DNA from 2 places in the Enterobacter sp. UPMP2061 genome. Region 1 is predicted to be linked to the other one. Evidence: predicted binding sites of a transcription regulator. Region 1 holds the regulator's gene; the other holds the start of a gene.
What was found. The regulator PhoB, encoded in region 1, activates phosphate uptake and scavenging genes when phosphate is short. The targets are predictions, from matches to a motif close to CTGTCATAAAACTGNCNNAT.

Region 1 (7,426 bases):
TCCTCTTTTAGCGCGGCAACCTCTTTCTCCAGCGCGTCGCGGCGGCGCTGATTGTCAGTCAGTTCAAGCGCCTGATACTGCACAACTGCCGGGTGTTCGCGTGAACCGCAGAGCGGGCAAGGCTTACCCGCTTCGAGCTGTGCACGATAGTTCTCAAGATCCTTGATTGTCGCCTCACGCTCACAGAGCGCTTTCAGGTCGGCATAGTGCTGATTTTTCTCTTTGAACTGCTGACGCCGCAGGATCAGCGTTTCATTGAACTTAGCCTGCTCAGCCTGCGCTTTCTGCACGCTTTCCGCATTCTGGCGCAGTCGTTTTTGCAGCGGCTGATAGCGAGCGTGAAGCGCTGTCAGACGCTGGCGGAGCGCCCGCGACTGTGCCTGTTGCTCCATTGCCGTCGCGAGATCCTCAGCCGTCAGCGTCAACCTACTTTCAGGCATCTCAGCCAGCTTCTGACGAAGCTCAGCCATGCGCGCTGACTGGGCAACAAGCTGATTTTTATCGCGACCCAGTTGCGTAAAATGCGCCCGCCAGCCGGCAATTTCCTGCCCCCACTGACGGAAACGATCGTGTTCGGTCAGCCACTGCGTCAGTACCTTGTGCTCTGTCTGCAACTGTTCACGGTTGCGCAGCGCACCGTTGCGAATACGCGAGCGCTGCACCGCTCTGTCGAGTAAGCGAGTATTTACTTCAACAATTCGCTCTGTTGTCTGCGCCAGGCGGGTGGTCTGCTCCTGCTGATACTCCCATAGCGGACGTAGCTGGGCGGCGGGCTGCGCCAGCTTGAGCTTCGCCAGTTGGGGCGCGGCGTCCGTCAGAGCCTGTTGCGCCTGCTGCTGCGAAGCGGCTGCACGCTGCTGCTCACGTATCAGTTCGTCGTTACGCGTAAGCCACTGAAAATCTTTCTGTTGGCTTTGCTGCTGTGCCAGCAGGACTTTTTCTTCGTCAGTAAGTGCCTGCAAACTTTGCTGCAAGTGCTGCTGCTGTTCCTCGCTCAGCAGCACAACCCCTGCGGCCTGCGCTTCGCACATCTCCAGCGCGTTACGTGCCGCTTTGTGTTTTTCAAAAACCATGGCGGAAATCTGGCCGTAAATTTCCGTGCCGGTCAGTTCTTCCAACAGCTCTGCGCGATCGCTCGGTTTAGCATTCAGGAAGGCGGCAAACTGCCCCTGAGAGAGCAACATCGAGCGGGTAAAGCGACCATAGTCCAGCCCGGTAAGCGCGGCGGTTTGTTCCAGCTTATCCGTGACTTTGTCGGCCAGAATTTTGCCGTCTTCGCAGCGGGCCAGCTCAACGCGCGGTGCCTGTAAGTTCCCGTCCGGCTGGTTGCGGGCGCGGTTCTGGCTCCAGAAAGCGCGATAAGCAACGCCTTTGACCTCAAATTCTACTTCCGCCAGGCATTCGGCGGTATCGCGCGTCATCAGGTCGTTTTGCGCCTGAGAGACCTTATTAAGACGCGGCGTTTCGTGGTAAAGCGCCAGGCAGATGGCATCCAGCAGCGTGGTTTTACCCGCGCCGGTTGCGCCGGTGATGGCAAACAGCCCGTTGCTGGCGAACGGCTCCGCGGTGAAATCAATTTTCCACTCACCCTTTAGCGAATTCAGATTTTTCAGACGCAGGCTCAGAATTTTCATGCGTTTTCGTCCTCGTCATGGAGGGAATGCAGGGTCTGGGCAAACAGCTCGTTAAGCCTGGTGCGTCTGGCCTCGTCCACCTCTTCATGCGCAAGCCGCCGCGCGAACACCTCTTCAAGCCGAAGTTCGCTAAGCGTTTCACGCTGGGCGTTGAGCAGTATTTTCTCGCGCTGCTCGCGGCTGCGGCGTACCAGCAGCACCTCCACGGGAAGGTCTTCCGTCAGCGTCTGTATTTTACGCTGCATATCGTACAGGTAGTCGTCGGTGGTGATTTCGATATCGAGCCAGACGGGGGGATTAAGCGCTGCGCCGCGCCACTGCTCAAGCTGAGCGGTAATGGCGGCCAGATCGCCTTTCAGCACCGCCAGCGGCTGGGTGACCGGCACCTCAAGCGTCTCAACGGCGCTGAGTTTGCCTCCGGTGAAGCTCACCAGATGCACGGATTTGGCTTTGCCCGTTTCGTCAAAACTGAGCGAAATGGGCGAGCCGCAGTAGCGGATATGCTCGCAGCCGCCGATGATCTGCGCCCGGTGAATATGCCCGAGGGCAATGTAGTCGGCGGGGGGGAAGTTTTGCGCCGGAAACGCGTCCAGCGTACCGATATAGATCTCGCGCACCGCATCACTCTTACTGGCTCCGACGGTGGTGAGGTGTCCGGTGGCAATGATCGGAATGGCCTGATCGCCGCGCAGGGCGCAGGCTTCCGTATGTTGCTGGTGATAATAGCGGGTGATGGCCTGCAACAGATGCTGCTGTTTTTCGCTGCCGGACAGACCTGCCTGGCTTTGCACGATATCGCGCGGGCGTAAAAACGGAATTGGGCACAGCACTGCGCCCGGCGTGCCGTCGCGTTTTTTCAGGATCTGCGGCGCGTGTCCGGCGCTGGCCACCACGGTGGTATTGAGGAACGCCAGAATATCGCGGGATTCATTCAGCGTCGCCACCGAGTCATGGTTTCCGGCGACAATCACCAGGTGACAACCGGTTTGCTGGAGGTTGACCACAAAACGGTTGTACAGCTCACGCGCATAGCTCGGCGGCGATCCGGTATCAAAAATGTCGCCCGCCACAATAATCGCGTCCACCTCGTGAGCCTGAGCCGTCTCCAGCAGCCAGTTCAGGAACGCTTCATGTTCCGCGGCGCGGCTTTTGCTGTAAAAATTTTGACCCAGGTGCCAGTCTGAGGTGTGAAGTATGCGCATAAAAGATCCGTGGCAATAATAAGAAAGCAGGATTATAAACGTTCGGGGAACGGAAAATAACCGCTGTAATAAAACAACAGTTTGCTATTTATAGTGGTAATGTTTTTCATAAATCTGTCATAAATCTGACGCATAATGACGCCGCATTACAGACTTGTAACTTAAATACGATAAGACAGGGCAAAGTATGGCGAGACGTATTCTGGTCGTAGAAGATGAAGCTCCGATCCGTGAAATGGTGTGCTTCGTGCTTGAACAAAATGGCTTCCAGCCGGTTGAAGCGGAAGATTATGACAGCGCGGTGAACCAGCTGAATGAACCCTGGCCCGATCTGATCCTGCTGGACTGGATGCTGCCTGGCGGTTCCGGATTGCAGTTTATCAAGCATATCAAACGCGAGGCGATGACCCGCGATATCCCGGTGGTAATGCTGACGGCGCGCGGCGAGGAAGAGGATCGCGTGCGCGGTCTGGAAACCGGCGCGGACGATTACATCACTAAACCGTTCTCCCCGAAAGAGCTGGTGGCGCGTATTAAAGCCGTGATGCGCCGTATTTCACCGATGGCGGTGGAAGAGGTGATTGAGATGCAGGGGCTGAGCCTGGATCCTACCTCACACCGGGTCATGACCGGTGAAAATCCCCTCGATATGGGACCGACCGAATTTAAGCTCCTGCACTTCTTTATGACCCACCCGGAGCGCGTTTACAGCCGCGAACAGTTGCTGAATAACGTCTGGGGAACTAACGTCTATGTCGAAGACCGAACGGTTGACGTCCATATTCGCCGCCTGCGTAAAGCACTGGAACTGAGCGGCCACGATCGCATGGTACAGACGGTCCGCGGCACGGGTTATCGTTTCTCGACCCGTTTCTGAACAATGACAGGAGTGTGACGCGTGCTGGAACGTCTGTCATGGAAAAGGCTCGTCTTTGAACTGATCTTATGCTGTATTCCGGCCCTCATTCTGGGGGCTATCTTTGGCTATCTGCCGTGGTTTTTACTGGTGGCCGTGACGGGATTGCTCGTCTGGCATTTCTGGAATTTACTGCGTCTCTCCTGGTGGCTGTGGGTCGACAGAAGTATGACACCCCCGCCGGGAAGCGGGAGCTGGGAACCGCTACTCTACGGTCTGCACCAGATGCAGATGCGTAACAAAAAGCGCCGTCGTGAGCTGGGAAGCCTGATCAAACGCTTTCGTAGCGGTGCGGAGTCGCTGCCGGACGCGGTGATCCTGACGACAGAAGAAGGGACAATCTTCTGGTGTAATGGCCTCGCGCAACAGCTGCTGGGCCTGCGCTGGCCGGATGATAATGGTCAGAACATCCTGAACCTTCTGCGTTATCCCGAGTTCACGCTGTATCTGAAAAAGCGGGATTTTTCGCGCCCGCATAATCTGAAGCTCAATAACGGTCGCCATCTGGAAATCCGCGTGATGCCCTACAGCGATCGGCAGTGGCTGATGGTGGCGCGGGACGTCACCCAGATGCACCAGCTTGAGGGCGCGAGACGTAACTTCTTTGCCAACGTCAGCCACGAGCTGCGTACGCCGTTGACGGTGCTTCAGGGCTACCTGGAGATGATGCAGGAGCAAACGCTTGAGGGGCCGCCGCGTGAGAAAGCGCTGCATACCATGCGGGAGCAGACGTTCCGCATGGAAGGGCTGGTCAAACAGCTGCTGACGCTTTCAAAGATTGAGGCTGCCCCGTCGCTGGCGCTAAACGACATCATTGATGTACCGATGATGTTGCGGGTGGTGGAGCGCGAAGCCCAAACGCTGAGTCATAATCAGCACACCCTGAGTTTTGACGTTGATAACACGCTGAAAGTGCTCGGCAGTGAAGATGAGCTGCGAAGCGCTATCTCAAACCTGGTCTATAACGCCGTGAATCATACCCCGAAAGGGACGCATATCGCGGTGCGCTGGCAGCATACCCCGGCGGGCGCTGAGTTTAGCGTCGAGGACAACGGGCCGGGGATTGGGCCCGAGCACCTCCCGCGTCTCACCGAACGATTCTACCGGGTGGATAAGGCGCGCTCGCGGCAGACCGGCGGGAGCGGACTGGGACTGGCAATTGTGAAGCATGCCGTCAGCCACCACGAAAGCCGGCTCAATATCGAAAGCACCCTGGGTAAGGGCACGCGCTTTAGCTTCGTGATTCCGGAACGATTAATTGCCAAAAAAAGCGCCTGACGGCAGATGTGTCAGGCTACCTTTCCACGGGCCAGCGATTGCTGGCCCGTTTGCTTTGCAGTCAAGCGAAACGCGGATGAATATTATACGGCTGGTGCTTTTTTGTTCGCATGATTAGCCATGAGTTTTTCTTATACATGGCATATTATGTTGGTCTGCATTTTCATGCTGGCATATTGTTCTGGTTTTACGATCCCTTCTTGCCTTTAAACGTTATAAGCGTTTAAATTGCCCCCCATATACTGTCAGACCGACTGTATTTGCGTGGTAAATCGAAAAACTATTCTTCGCCACGCCAGGACGGGAGCATATCCCGCTGAAATTGAGCAAATTTTCCGCTGTATCGTCCCGTCAGGGATGGCGAAAATCTCAACGTATTCAACACCACATCCACAGGCAGTAAGGTTTTATGACCCATCACTTGAAATCGCGTGACATTATCGCGCTGGGCTTTATGACATTTGCGCTGTTCGTTGGCGCAGGTAACATCATTTTTCCTCCAATGGTTGGCTTACAGGCGGGTGAACACGTCTGGACGGCTGCGTTTGGCTTCCTGCTTACTGCCGTGGGCCTGCCGGTACTGACCGTTATCGCGCTGGCGAAAGTCGGTGGCGGTGTGGACAGCCTCAGCACCCCGATTGGCAAAGTGGCTGGCGTTCTGCTGGCAACCGTCTGCTATCTGGCCGTTGGCCCGCTGTTCGCGACCCCGCGTACGGCGACCGTCTCCTTTGAAGTGGGTATCGCTCCGCTGACCGGTGACGGCGCGATGCCGCTGTTTATTTACAGCCTCATTTACTTCGCCATCGTGATTCTGGTTTCTCTCTATCCGGGCAAACTGCTGGATACCGTGGGTAACTTCCTGGCACCGCTGAAAATTGTGGCGCTGATCGTGCTGGCGGTTGCGGCTATCGTCTGGCCTGCGGGGCCCATCAGCTCCGCGATGGACGCTTATCAGAACGCGGCGTTCTCAAACGGTTTCGTGAACGGCTATCTGACAATGGATACGCTCGGTGCGATGGTGTTTGGTATCGTTATCGTTAACGCCGCGCGTTCCCGCGGGGTGACCGAAGCGCGTCTGCTGACTCGCTACACCATCTGGGCTGGCCTGATGGCCGGTGTCGGCCTGACGCTGCTGTATCTGGCGCTGTTCCGTCTGGGCTCAGATAGCGCAACGCTGGTCGATCAGAACGCAAACGGCGCGGCGATCCTGCATGCTTACGTGCAGCATACCTTTGGTGGTGCAGGCAGCATGCTGCTGGCGGCGCTGATTTTCCTGGCCTGTCTGGTGACGGCGGTGGGTCTGACCTGCGCCTGCGCGGAGTTCTTCGCCCAGTATCTGCCGCTCTCTTACCGCACGCTGGTGTTTATCCTCGGCATCTTCTCCATGGCGGTGTCAAACCTCGGTCTGAGCCACCTGATTCAGGTGTCAATTCCGGTGCTGACGGCGATCTATCCGCCATGTATCGTGCTGGTGGTGCTGAGCTTCACCCGCCCGTGGTGGCATAACTCGACGCGAATTATTGCGCCGGCCATGTTTATCAGCCTGATTTTTGGTATCCTTGACGGGATCAAAGCATCAGCATTTGCAGAAATCCTGCCAGCCTGGACACAGCGTCTGCCGCTGTCCGAGCAGGGCCTGGCCTGGCTGATGCCTTCCGTTGTAGCGCTGGTTCTGGCGATTATCTGGGACCGTGCGGCAGGGCGTCAGGTGACATCCAACGCCCATTAATCAACGGCAACAAATTGTTTAACCACGGGGCTTAAGGCCCCGTGGTTTTTTGTTTTTTTCGTGTTGAATGGCAAGATTTTAATGGAAAGCACTAACAAACTTAAACGTGGATTGAGCACCCGCCACATCCGCTTTATGGCGCTGGGCTCGGCTATCGGCACCGGTCTTTTTTATGGCTCGGCAGATGCCATCAAAATGGCCGGTCCAAGCGTTCTGCTGGCCTACATCATCGGCGGCGTGGCGGCCTATATCATCATGCGTGCGCTGGGGGAGATGTCGGTTCACAACCCCTCTGCCAGTTCCTTCTCCCGCTACGCACAAGAAAACTTAGGCCCGCTGGCCGGGTTTATCACCGGCTGGACCTACTGCTTCGAAATTCTGATTGTCGCCATTGCCGATGTGACGGCGTTTGGCATCTATATGGGGGTCTGGTTCCCCGCCGTGCCGCACTGGATCTGGGTACTGAGCGTGGTGCTGATCATCTGCGCCGTCAACCTGATGAGCGTGAAGGTGTTTGGCGAGCTGGAGTTCTGGTTCTCCTTCTTCAAGGTCGCGACCATTATCATCATGATCCTCGCTGGTTTCGGCATCATCATCTGGGGTATCGGCAACGGTGGGCAGCCAACCGGCATCCATAACCTGTGGAGCAACGGCGGCTTCTTCAGCA
Region 2 (7,426 bases), 160 kb from region 1:
TGATCCGCAATCTCCTTATTAGATAATCCGTTCGCCAGATATCGCAGAACCGTCACTTCACGATTTGATAATGGCATATCCACAGCGGCGCCCGTCCGCGAGCCCAGATGGTTTATAAAACTCAATGTTTCTGAGGGGAAGAAGGAATAGCCCGTCAGGATCATTTCCACCGCGTTATAAATTTCCCCCAGATCTTTTCGCTTACTGACAAAACCATTTGCCCCGGCGCGGATGGCGCGTCCTGCGTAGAAGGCTTCAGATTTCGAAGAGAGGAAAAGAACCTTAATGTCTTTATTTAAGTTCCTGATTCTTTTCAGTAATACGAACCCATCCGTGCCCGTCATTTCAATATCGAGAATGACCAGGTCAATGGGGTGGTTGCGTATACAGTCAAGCACCTCGTGGCTGTCGCCTGACTTCAGTTTGACCTGGATGTTTTTATTTTTCTGTAGCAGGACTTCTATCGACATTCTGACGATAGGGTGTTCGTCCATAATGATAACGGATGCCGGTTTCATTTTTTATGCCTCAGATTGTTAAAAGCGTTATGCTGAGTTTTGTTAAAACTCTCGAAAAGCCGGAAGGATAATTGCGCAGATCCTTGTACGGTAAATGTCCCTGGGAAGAGCGAAAGCATCCTTGTTTACGTAGTGGTGATATCAATGCCTCAGCGCAGTTATCTCATAAGGCTGGTTATGGCAAAATGATTTTTCTTATTCGCGTGTCAAACACGTCTTATTATACCGTTTAAGTATTGTCCGAAAAGCCTGTAAATTAATATCCATATATTGCTGATTATTATGTTCTGGATCTGAATCACTAACTTTTTAAAATTAGCAAAAATGTCCTGATATTGCATTTACCACACACTTTCATCTTTATGTAATAACAAAAAATAAACGATTTTACTGTATGTTAAATTAATGTTAACAGCGGGCAGACTGTGACAACCAACATCCCGCCTGCCTGCCATCCCTGAAATCCGCCATTTCGTGCGTCATCTCTCCGTTTCAAACGCCTCCTGGCAAATTGCCGTTCCCAACAACAGAACAGTACTATCTGCTGTTTTCTTCACCTCTCATCGCATTCTTTTACAGGTGAATCGCTTGTTTTTACACCATTATCATCCTGTTAACTGAAGCGCCAGAACCTTAAGGCATGGATAAAATCACTCTCGTTGAGCGTACCGGCAGCATTTCGCATGGTTTAAGACCTGGAATTAGGAATAGTTATAAAATCGAAAGTTTTGTTAAAAAACACAAAAATTTAACATACATCCTAAGTAATTTCCTAAAGGTCTTTAGGAATTAAGAAGTTACTGAATACGTTAATACGTGAAATCTGAGAGGTTGTTGAGAAGATGTAGCAACTCATGACGATGATTCAGCCCAAGTTTCGCCAGGATGCAGCTGAGACGGTAAATAATGCGGCTGTAGGGGCGGTTCTGTAACTGCGCGATCTGCCGCAAGGAGCTCCCCTGCGACAGCGCCTGTAAGATCGGCCATTCATCCCGTGAAAACCACTCTTTGCGGTTGCCGGCGGGTGACGGTGCTTCCAGCAAGGTTTGTTGCATAGCCAGCGCCGTTAGCTGGCGTTCAAGCACATGAAAAGGGCCAGCCGCTTTACAAAACAGGCGAGCATCATAATCATCGGCGCGGACGAGCAGGTAGGGTGTCAGGTAGGGGGCGAACAGGCTGTGGCGGCGTAATCGGTCCAGCAGGTCGATGAGCGGCGAGGCGCGGCTCTCAATGTCTATTACCAGACGCGATGAAGGCCAGTGATTTAAATCACTGAGGGCGGCTTCCAGCGTGGAATAGTCGCAGCAATTGCTCAGGGGCGACTGCCCGCTCAGTAAACCGGAACGGAAAAAATTATCCTGTGTGACCAGAATGATAAAGGGAGCATCGGTTTTGCGGGTCTGGTTGATTGACTGGCTCAAATATTCGAGACGATCAAAAAATGGGAGAGCAAAAGGCGAGTGCGTAGAACCCAGTGAATCACTTCCTGTCCGACGACGCCGGTAACGGCGCACTGTCATTCGCATAGCTTCCCTCTTGGCGATGACCGTTCAGTCCTCCTGCCATCTCCAGGATGGCCAATAATATCCCTGACCGAAGCGCGCGCCAGCATGAAGCGCGCAAGTACGGTCCCGTTCTGTTTCAATGCCTTCAATAAGCACATTCGCAGCGATTTTTGAACAAAGGGTGACCAGCTGTGTCAGCGCCTGCGTTTCACGTAAACGCCAGAAAGCGATCTTATCGATTTTTATTCCGCTTAATGGCAGGCGGCAGGATAAAAATGCTTGTCCTGACGCTTCATCAATATCATCCAGCCAGATCCGGTGTCCTCGCGCGGTCAACTGCTGAAGCGCACAACTCACCCTCAGACGCGCCGGGTCTGAGAGTGTAAAGAACGAGGCAGGCTCCACGAGTTCAATGTTCAGCGGTGGGCTGTTAAGTTGCAGTAAACGCTGGAACATTTCCGGTATGGTCAGAACGGTTATCGGCAAATTTATGAAAAGGTTGTCACAGGGGAAGGGGTTTTTTAACGCGGCGATCTGTGCTTCCAGCAGCATAAGCGCCCGGGCGGCGGACCAGTCCTGGAAAAAGCTTTCGTTTTGCTGATGCGGCGACAGCACGCTGAGCACTTCGGCCCCCACCGTGCGCGAAGATGAGAGGGCGACAATGGGTTCAAGCTTAATGCCTGTAATATCGTGTGAGATGTGCTGCACGCACGAGGGAAAACCTGTCTGGTCTGGCGCTGTCACTCCGTCGTCCTGTTCACTTCCAGCCTCCAGGCGGCCGGGTTACCGCTGGACAGTGTGAAGGTGAAGTAAACAGGAAAACAGCAGGCGTTACTTAAAAGCGGCTAAGCCTTTTCGCAGCCCGTAAAAGAGGGATAAATGTTGAAAAAACAGCCGTATTTACAATCAGCTAGTCATTATCGCCAGAGAAGGCGGAAAAGGCATTGACTCACTACGCATTGACCGTATAATTCCAGGCGTTTCACCACCGCGAAGTACACTCTTCTCCGTGCGCCCTTAGCTCAGTTGGATAGAGCAACGGCCTTCTAAGCCGTAGGTCGTAGGTTCGAATCCTACAGGGCGTGCCATTAAATTTCACAGATTGCCGCCTGCGCGACGTCCTGCTGATTTTCTCCATGAAATACCCCTCGCGAAAGTAGCGTTAACGCACATTTTTCACAGCACAATTGACTGTTATAACAGTATTTTTCTTACCCTATGGCAATTTTGCTATTCCTCTACCATGCTCATATCACCTCACTCTTACTCGTGGGGCTTTTCGTAGTTGCTGATTAATCTCAAGGAAAAAGGTTATGAAAAAAACGACTGCTATTTTGATGGGCGCTGCATTTCTGTTTACCACCAATACCTTTGCGGCTGAACTGCTGACGAAAAACGAGTTTGAGAAAGTGGAATCACAGTATGAAAAAATCGGTACGGTTAGCACTTCCAATGAAGTCTCGGTAGACGACGCGAAAAAAGAGCTGATCGAGAAAGCCGATAAAGAAGGTGCTGATGTTCTGGTGCTGACTTCCGGCAACACCAACAACAAAATTCACGGTACCGCCGATATTTTCAAGAAAAAATAATGCCTTAGCAACCACCCCTGTTTCGGGGTGGTTGCGCGCCATACCTCCCGCCAGCCTTGTTTCTTGTCTCTTCTCGCTCAGAGATGTCCGTTGACACTTGATTACGCATTCATAATGCGTATAGTTCTCATTTGCATTTCTTTTAATAACTTTTAAGGCCCGACAACGGGTCATTTTTGCGCGCACGTTAAGAGCTCATTATGAACAACACCACAATGCACAAAACGCTGCTGGCGATTGCCATCGGCGCGGTTACACACTCCGCTTTTGCGGCGGATGAGAAAAAAGAGGACACCATCGTGGTCCAGTCCACGGCGGGGAGTGATTTCAAACCCGGTGGTGACCAGCTGCTTCCAGCCTTCCTCGACGGCCAGGTGGCGAACGGCGGGCGCATGGGTATGCTCGGTCAGCAGAACGCCATGGACGTGCCGTTCAACATCATCAGCTACACCTCGAAGCTGGTGGAAGATCAGCAGGCAAAAACCATTGCTGACGTGGTTGCCAACGACGCGGGCGTGCAATTTGTTCAGGGTTACGGCAACAGCGCGGAAACCTTCCGCATTCGCGGCCTGAAGTTTGACGGCGACGATATGACCTTTGGCGGATTGTCCGGGGTGCTGCCGCGTCAGGTGGTGGATGCCCAGATGGTCGACCGCATCGAGATCTTCAAAGGGGCCAACTCCCTGATGAACGGTGCAGCAAGCTCCGGCGTGGGCGGGATGATCAACCTTGAGCCCAAACACGCGGGCGACACCCCGCAGGCGAAAGTGGGCGTTGACTACACCTCGGATTCCCAGATTGGCACCACGCTGGATGCGGGTCGTCGCTTTGGCGATAACGACCAGTTTGGCGCGCGCGTGAACCTCGTGCATCGCGAAGGGGAAACCGGCGTGCCGAACGACCGCCGCCGCACCACGCTGCTCTCCACCGGCCTGGATTACAAAGGCGACCGCTTCCGCACCTCGCTGGACCTGGGCTACCAGAAAAAAACCTTCCACGGCAGCCCAACCAGCGTCAACATCTCGGCGGTGGACTTTGTGCCTGAGCCGCCGAAGAACGATCGCAACTTCTCGCAGAAGTGGGCCTACAGCGATATCGAAAACGAGTTCGGGATGTGGCGCAGCGAGTATGACATCACCGATAGCTGGACGGCATATACCGGTCTCGGCGCGCAGCACGCGCACGAAGAAGGGATCTACAGCGCGCCGAAGCTCCTCGATAAGAGCGGTAATGCGACGGTCAGCCGCCTTGATACCAACCGCATCAGCGATTCCGTCAGCGGCATGGCGGGCATTCGCGGTAACTTTGACACCGGTTTTGTCTCGCACAAGGTCAACGTCGGGTATTCAGCGATGACCAAAAACGAAAAAATCGCGTGGAAAATGTCGGCGGCGGCGGATAATCCGACCACCAACATCTATCACAACACCGGCGTTGATATGCCGGACAGCACTAACTTCAACGGCTTAGGCGGGAAATACAGCGATCCGCTGACCAGCGGGCGCACCCGTACCCAGGGCTGGCTGCTGAGCGATACGCTGGGCGTACTGGACGACAAGCTGCTGTTCACCGCAGGCGCACGTCATCAGAAAGTTGTCATCCGCGGGTACAACAAAATCACCGGCGCGGAAAACGACGCGGACGGTTTCGACGGCAGCCGCTGGATGCCAACCTACGGCGTAGTCTATAAACCGTGGGAGGAAATTTCCCTCTACGCCAACCACACCGAGGCGTTACAGCCCGGTGAAACTGCGCCGAACACTGCTACTAACTACGGCCAGAGCACCGGTATCGTGCACTCTAAGCAGAACGAAGTGGGCGTAAAGGCGGACTTTGGCCGCGTGGGCGGCTCCCTGGCGCTGTTTGAGATCAAAATGCCGTCGGCGATCCTTGACGACAGCGGTCACTACGGCCTGGATGCAGAACAGCGTAACCGCGGCGTGGAGCTGAACGTCTTCGGCGAGCCAATGCTTGGGATGCGTCTGAATGCCAGCGCCACCTGGTTGCAGGCCGAGCTGACCAAAACCAAAAACGGCGTCAATCAGGGCAACGATGCGATCGGTATTCCGAGCTTCTACGCCGTGCTGGGCGCAGAGTACGATATCAAGCCGATTGAAGGCCTGACGGCGACCGCACGCGTTAACCACTCCGGCACGCAGTATGCCGATCTTGCGAACACCAAAAAGCTGGACAGCTACACCACGCTGGATCTGGGCATGCGCTATCGCTTCGCGGTGAACCACAATGAAAACCAGATGACCGTGCGGGCAGGCATCGACAACGTGACCAACGAGAACTACTGGTCAAGCGTGGACGATTCCGGTACTTACATCACTCAGGGCGAGCCGCGTACCTTTAAGGTCTCGGTTGGCTACGAGTTCTAAGCGTTCCACCTCGTTATCCGGGGCAGGGACGCCCCAATCCCTTCGTTGTCGTGTTATAAAATTGTAATAAAAGCTTCTTACACTGGTCGCCACATCCTTACCTCTTGGCCAATGACAGGAAGCCGCTATGGGCAGACCCCTCAAATCCGTATTTAAAAAAGAACATCGCGACGATATCAGTAACCGCAGCGCTAACCCGGTATTCTCCGAGGTTGCAGAGGTGTTCCTCTCCCGCCGCCGTTTTCTCCAGATGGGGGCCGTAGCGGGGGCCGCCGTATCATTCCCGTATCTGATCACACCCGAAAATGCCATTGCCGCGGTATCGAAGCCTTCCGCGCTGGCAAAAGCGGTTTCCCTGGGCTTTACCAGCATCGACGTCTCCACGGAAGACACGGTCAGGGTGCCAGAAGGCTATATTGCCCGCCCGTTCTATCGCTGGGGTGATCCGACGGGAATCAAAGACAACATGCCGGCATTTAAGCCGGACGCCAGTAATACCACAGACGAACAGGCTGTGCAGGCGGGCATGCACCACGACGGCATGGCGTGGTTTAGCCTGCCGCAGGGGGCGCAAAACCCGGAACATGGCCTGCTGGCGCTGAACCATGAATACATCGATAACGGGATGCTGTTTACCGACGGTACGGCGAACTGGAGCCTCGATAAAGCCCGCAAGGGGCAGAACGCGATGGGCGTGTCGGTGGTGGAAGTGAAAAAAACGGGCAGCGGCTGGGAGGTGGTGCGTCCGTCTTCCTTCGCCCGGCGTATTACCGTCAATACGCCGATGCAGCTTACCGGCCCGGCGCGGCATCAGGAGTTAATGAAAACCGCCGCCGATCCGCAGGGGGAACGCGTTCTGGGCACCATGCAGAACTGCGCCAACGGCCACACGCCGTGGGGCACCTATCTCACCTGCGAGGAGAACTGGTCGGACATTTTTGTGAAAAAAGCCGATCTCAATCCGCTGGAAAAACGCTACGGCATCAGCGACAGCGATGAGTCCTATCGCTGGAACGAGGTGGATGAGCGGTTTAGCGTCGATAAAACCCCTAACGAACCCAACCGTTTCGGCTGGGTGGTGGAGATCGATCCCTTCAACCCGACCTCCACCCCGCGCAAGCACACCGCGCTGGGCCGCTTCAAGCATGAGGGGGCCGCCGTCACGCTTGCCGCCGATAATCGCGTGGTGGTCTACATGGGCGACGACCAGAAGTTTGAGTACATCTATAAGTTTGTCTCCGACAAAAAATACGATCCCGCGAACCGGGAAGCCAATATGCAGCTGCTGACGTCCGGCACGCTGTACGTCGCCAGGTTCAACCAGGACGGAAGCGGCGACTGGCTGCCGCTGATCTTCGGGCAAAACGGCCTGGATAAAAGCAACGGGTTTGAAAGCCAGGGCGATCTGCTGATCAAAACCCGCCTGGCGG

Region 2: a site for PhoB is predicted at 6,047-6,066, ahead of ACWKXX_RS01225 (PhoX family protein). Genes of this name have one in related genera too.

What each region holds. Positions count from the first base shown of each region.
Region 1 covers NZ_JBSKJP010000001.1:87,194-94,619, forward strand. The annotation lists gene sbcC (exonuclease subunit SbcC) at 1-1,634, opposite strand, end outside; gene sbcD (exonuclease subunit SbcD) at 1,631-2,836, opposite strand; gene phoB (phosphate response regulator transcription factor PhoB) at 3,024-3,713, shown strand; gene phoR (phosphate regulon sensor histidine kinase PhoR) at 3,735-5,030, shown strand; gene brnQ (branched-chain amino acid transporter carrier protein BrnQ) at 5,440-6,759, shown strand; gene proY (proline-specific permease ProY) at 6,841-7,426, shown strand, end outside.
Region 2 covers NZ_JBSKJP010000001.1:244,305-251,730, forward strand. The annotation lists gene fimZ (fimbria biosynthesis transcriptional regulator FimZ) at 1-518, opposite strand, end outside; gene ACWKXX_RS01200 (helix-turn-helix transcriptional regulator) at 1,328-2,044, opposite strand; gene ACWKXX_RS01205 (EAL domain-containing protein) at 2,069-2,731, opposite strand; tRNA gene ACWKXX_RS01210 (tRNA-Arg) at 3,035-3,111, shown strand; gene yahO (DUF1471 family periplasmic protein YahO) at 3,337-3,612, shown strand; gene ACWKXX_RS01220 (TonB-dependent receptor) at 3,813-5,996, shown strand; gene ACWKXX_RS01225 (PhoX family protein) at 6,124-7,426, shown strand, end outside.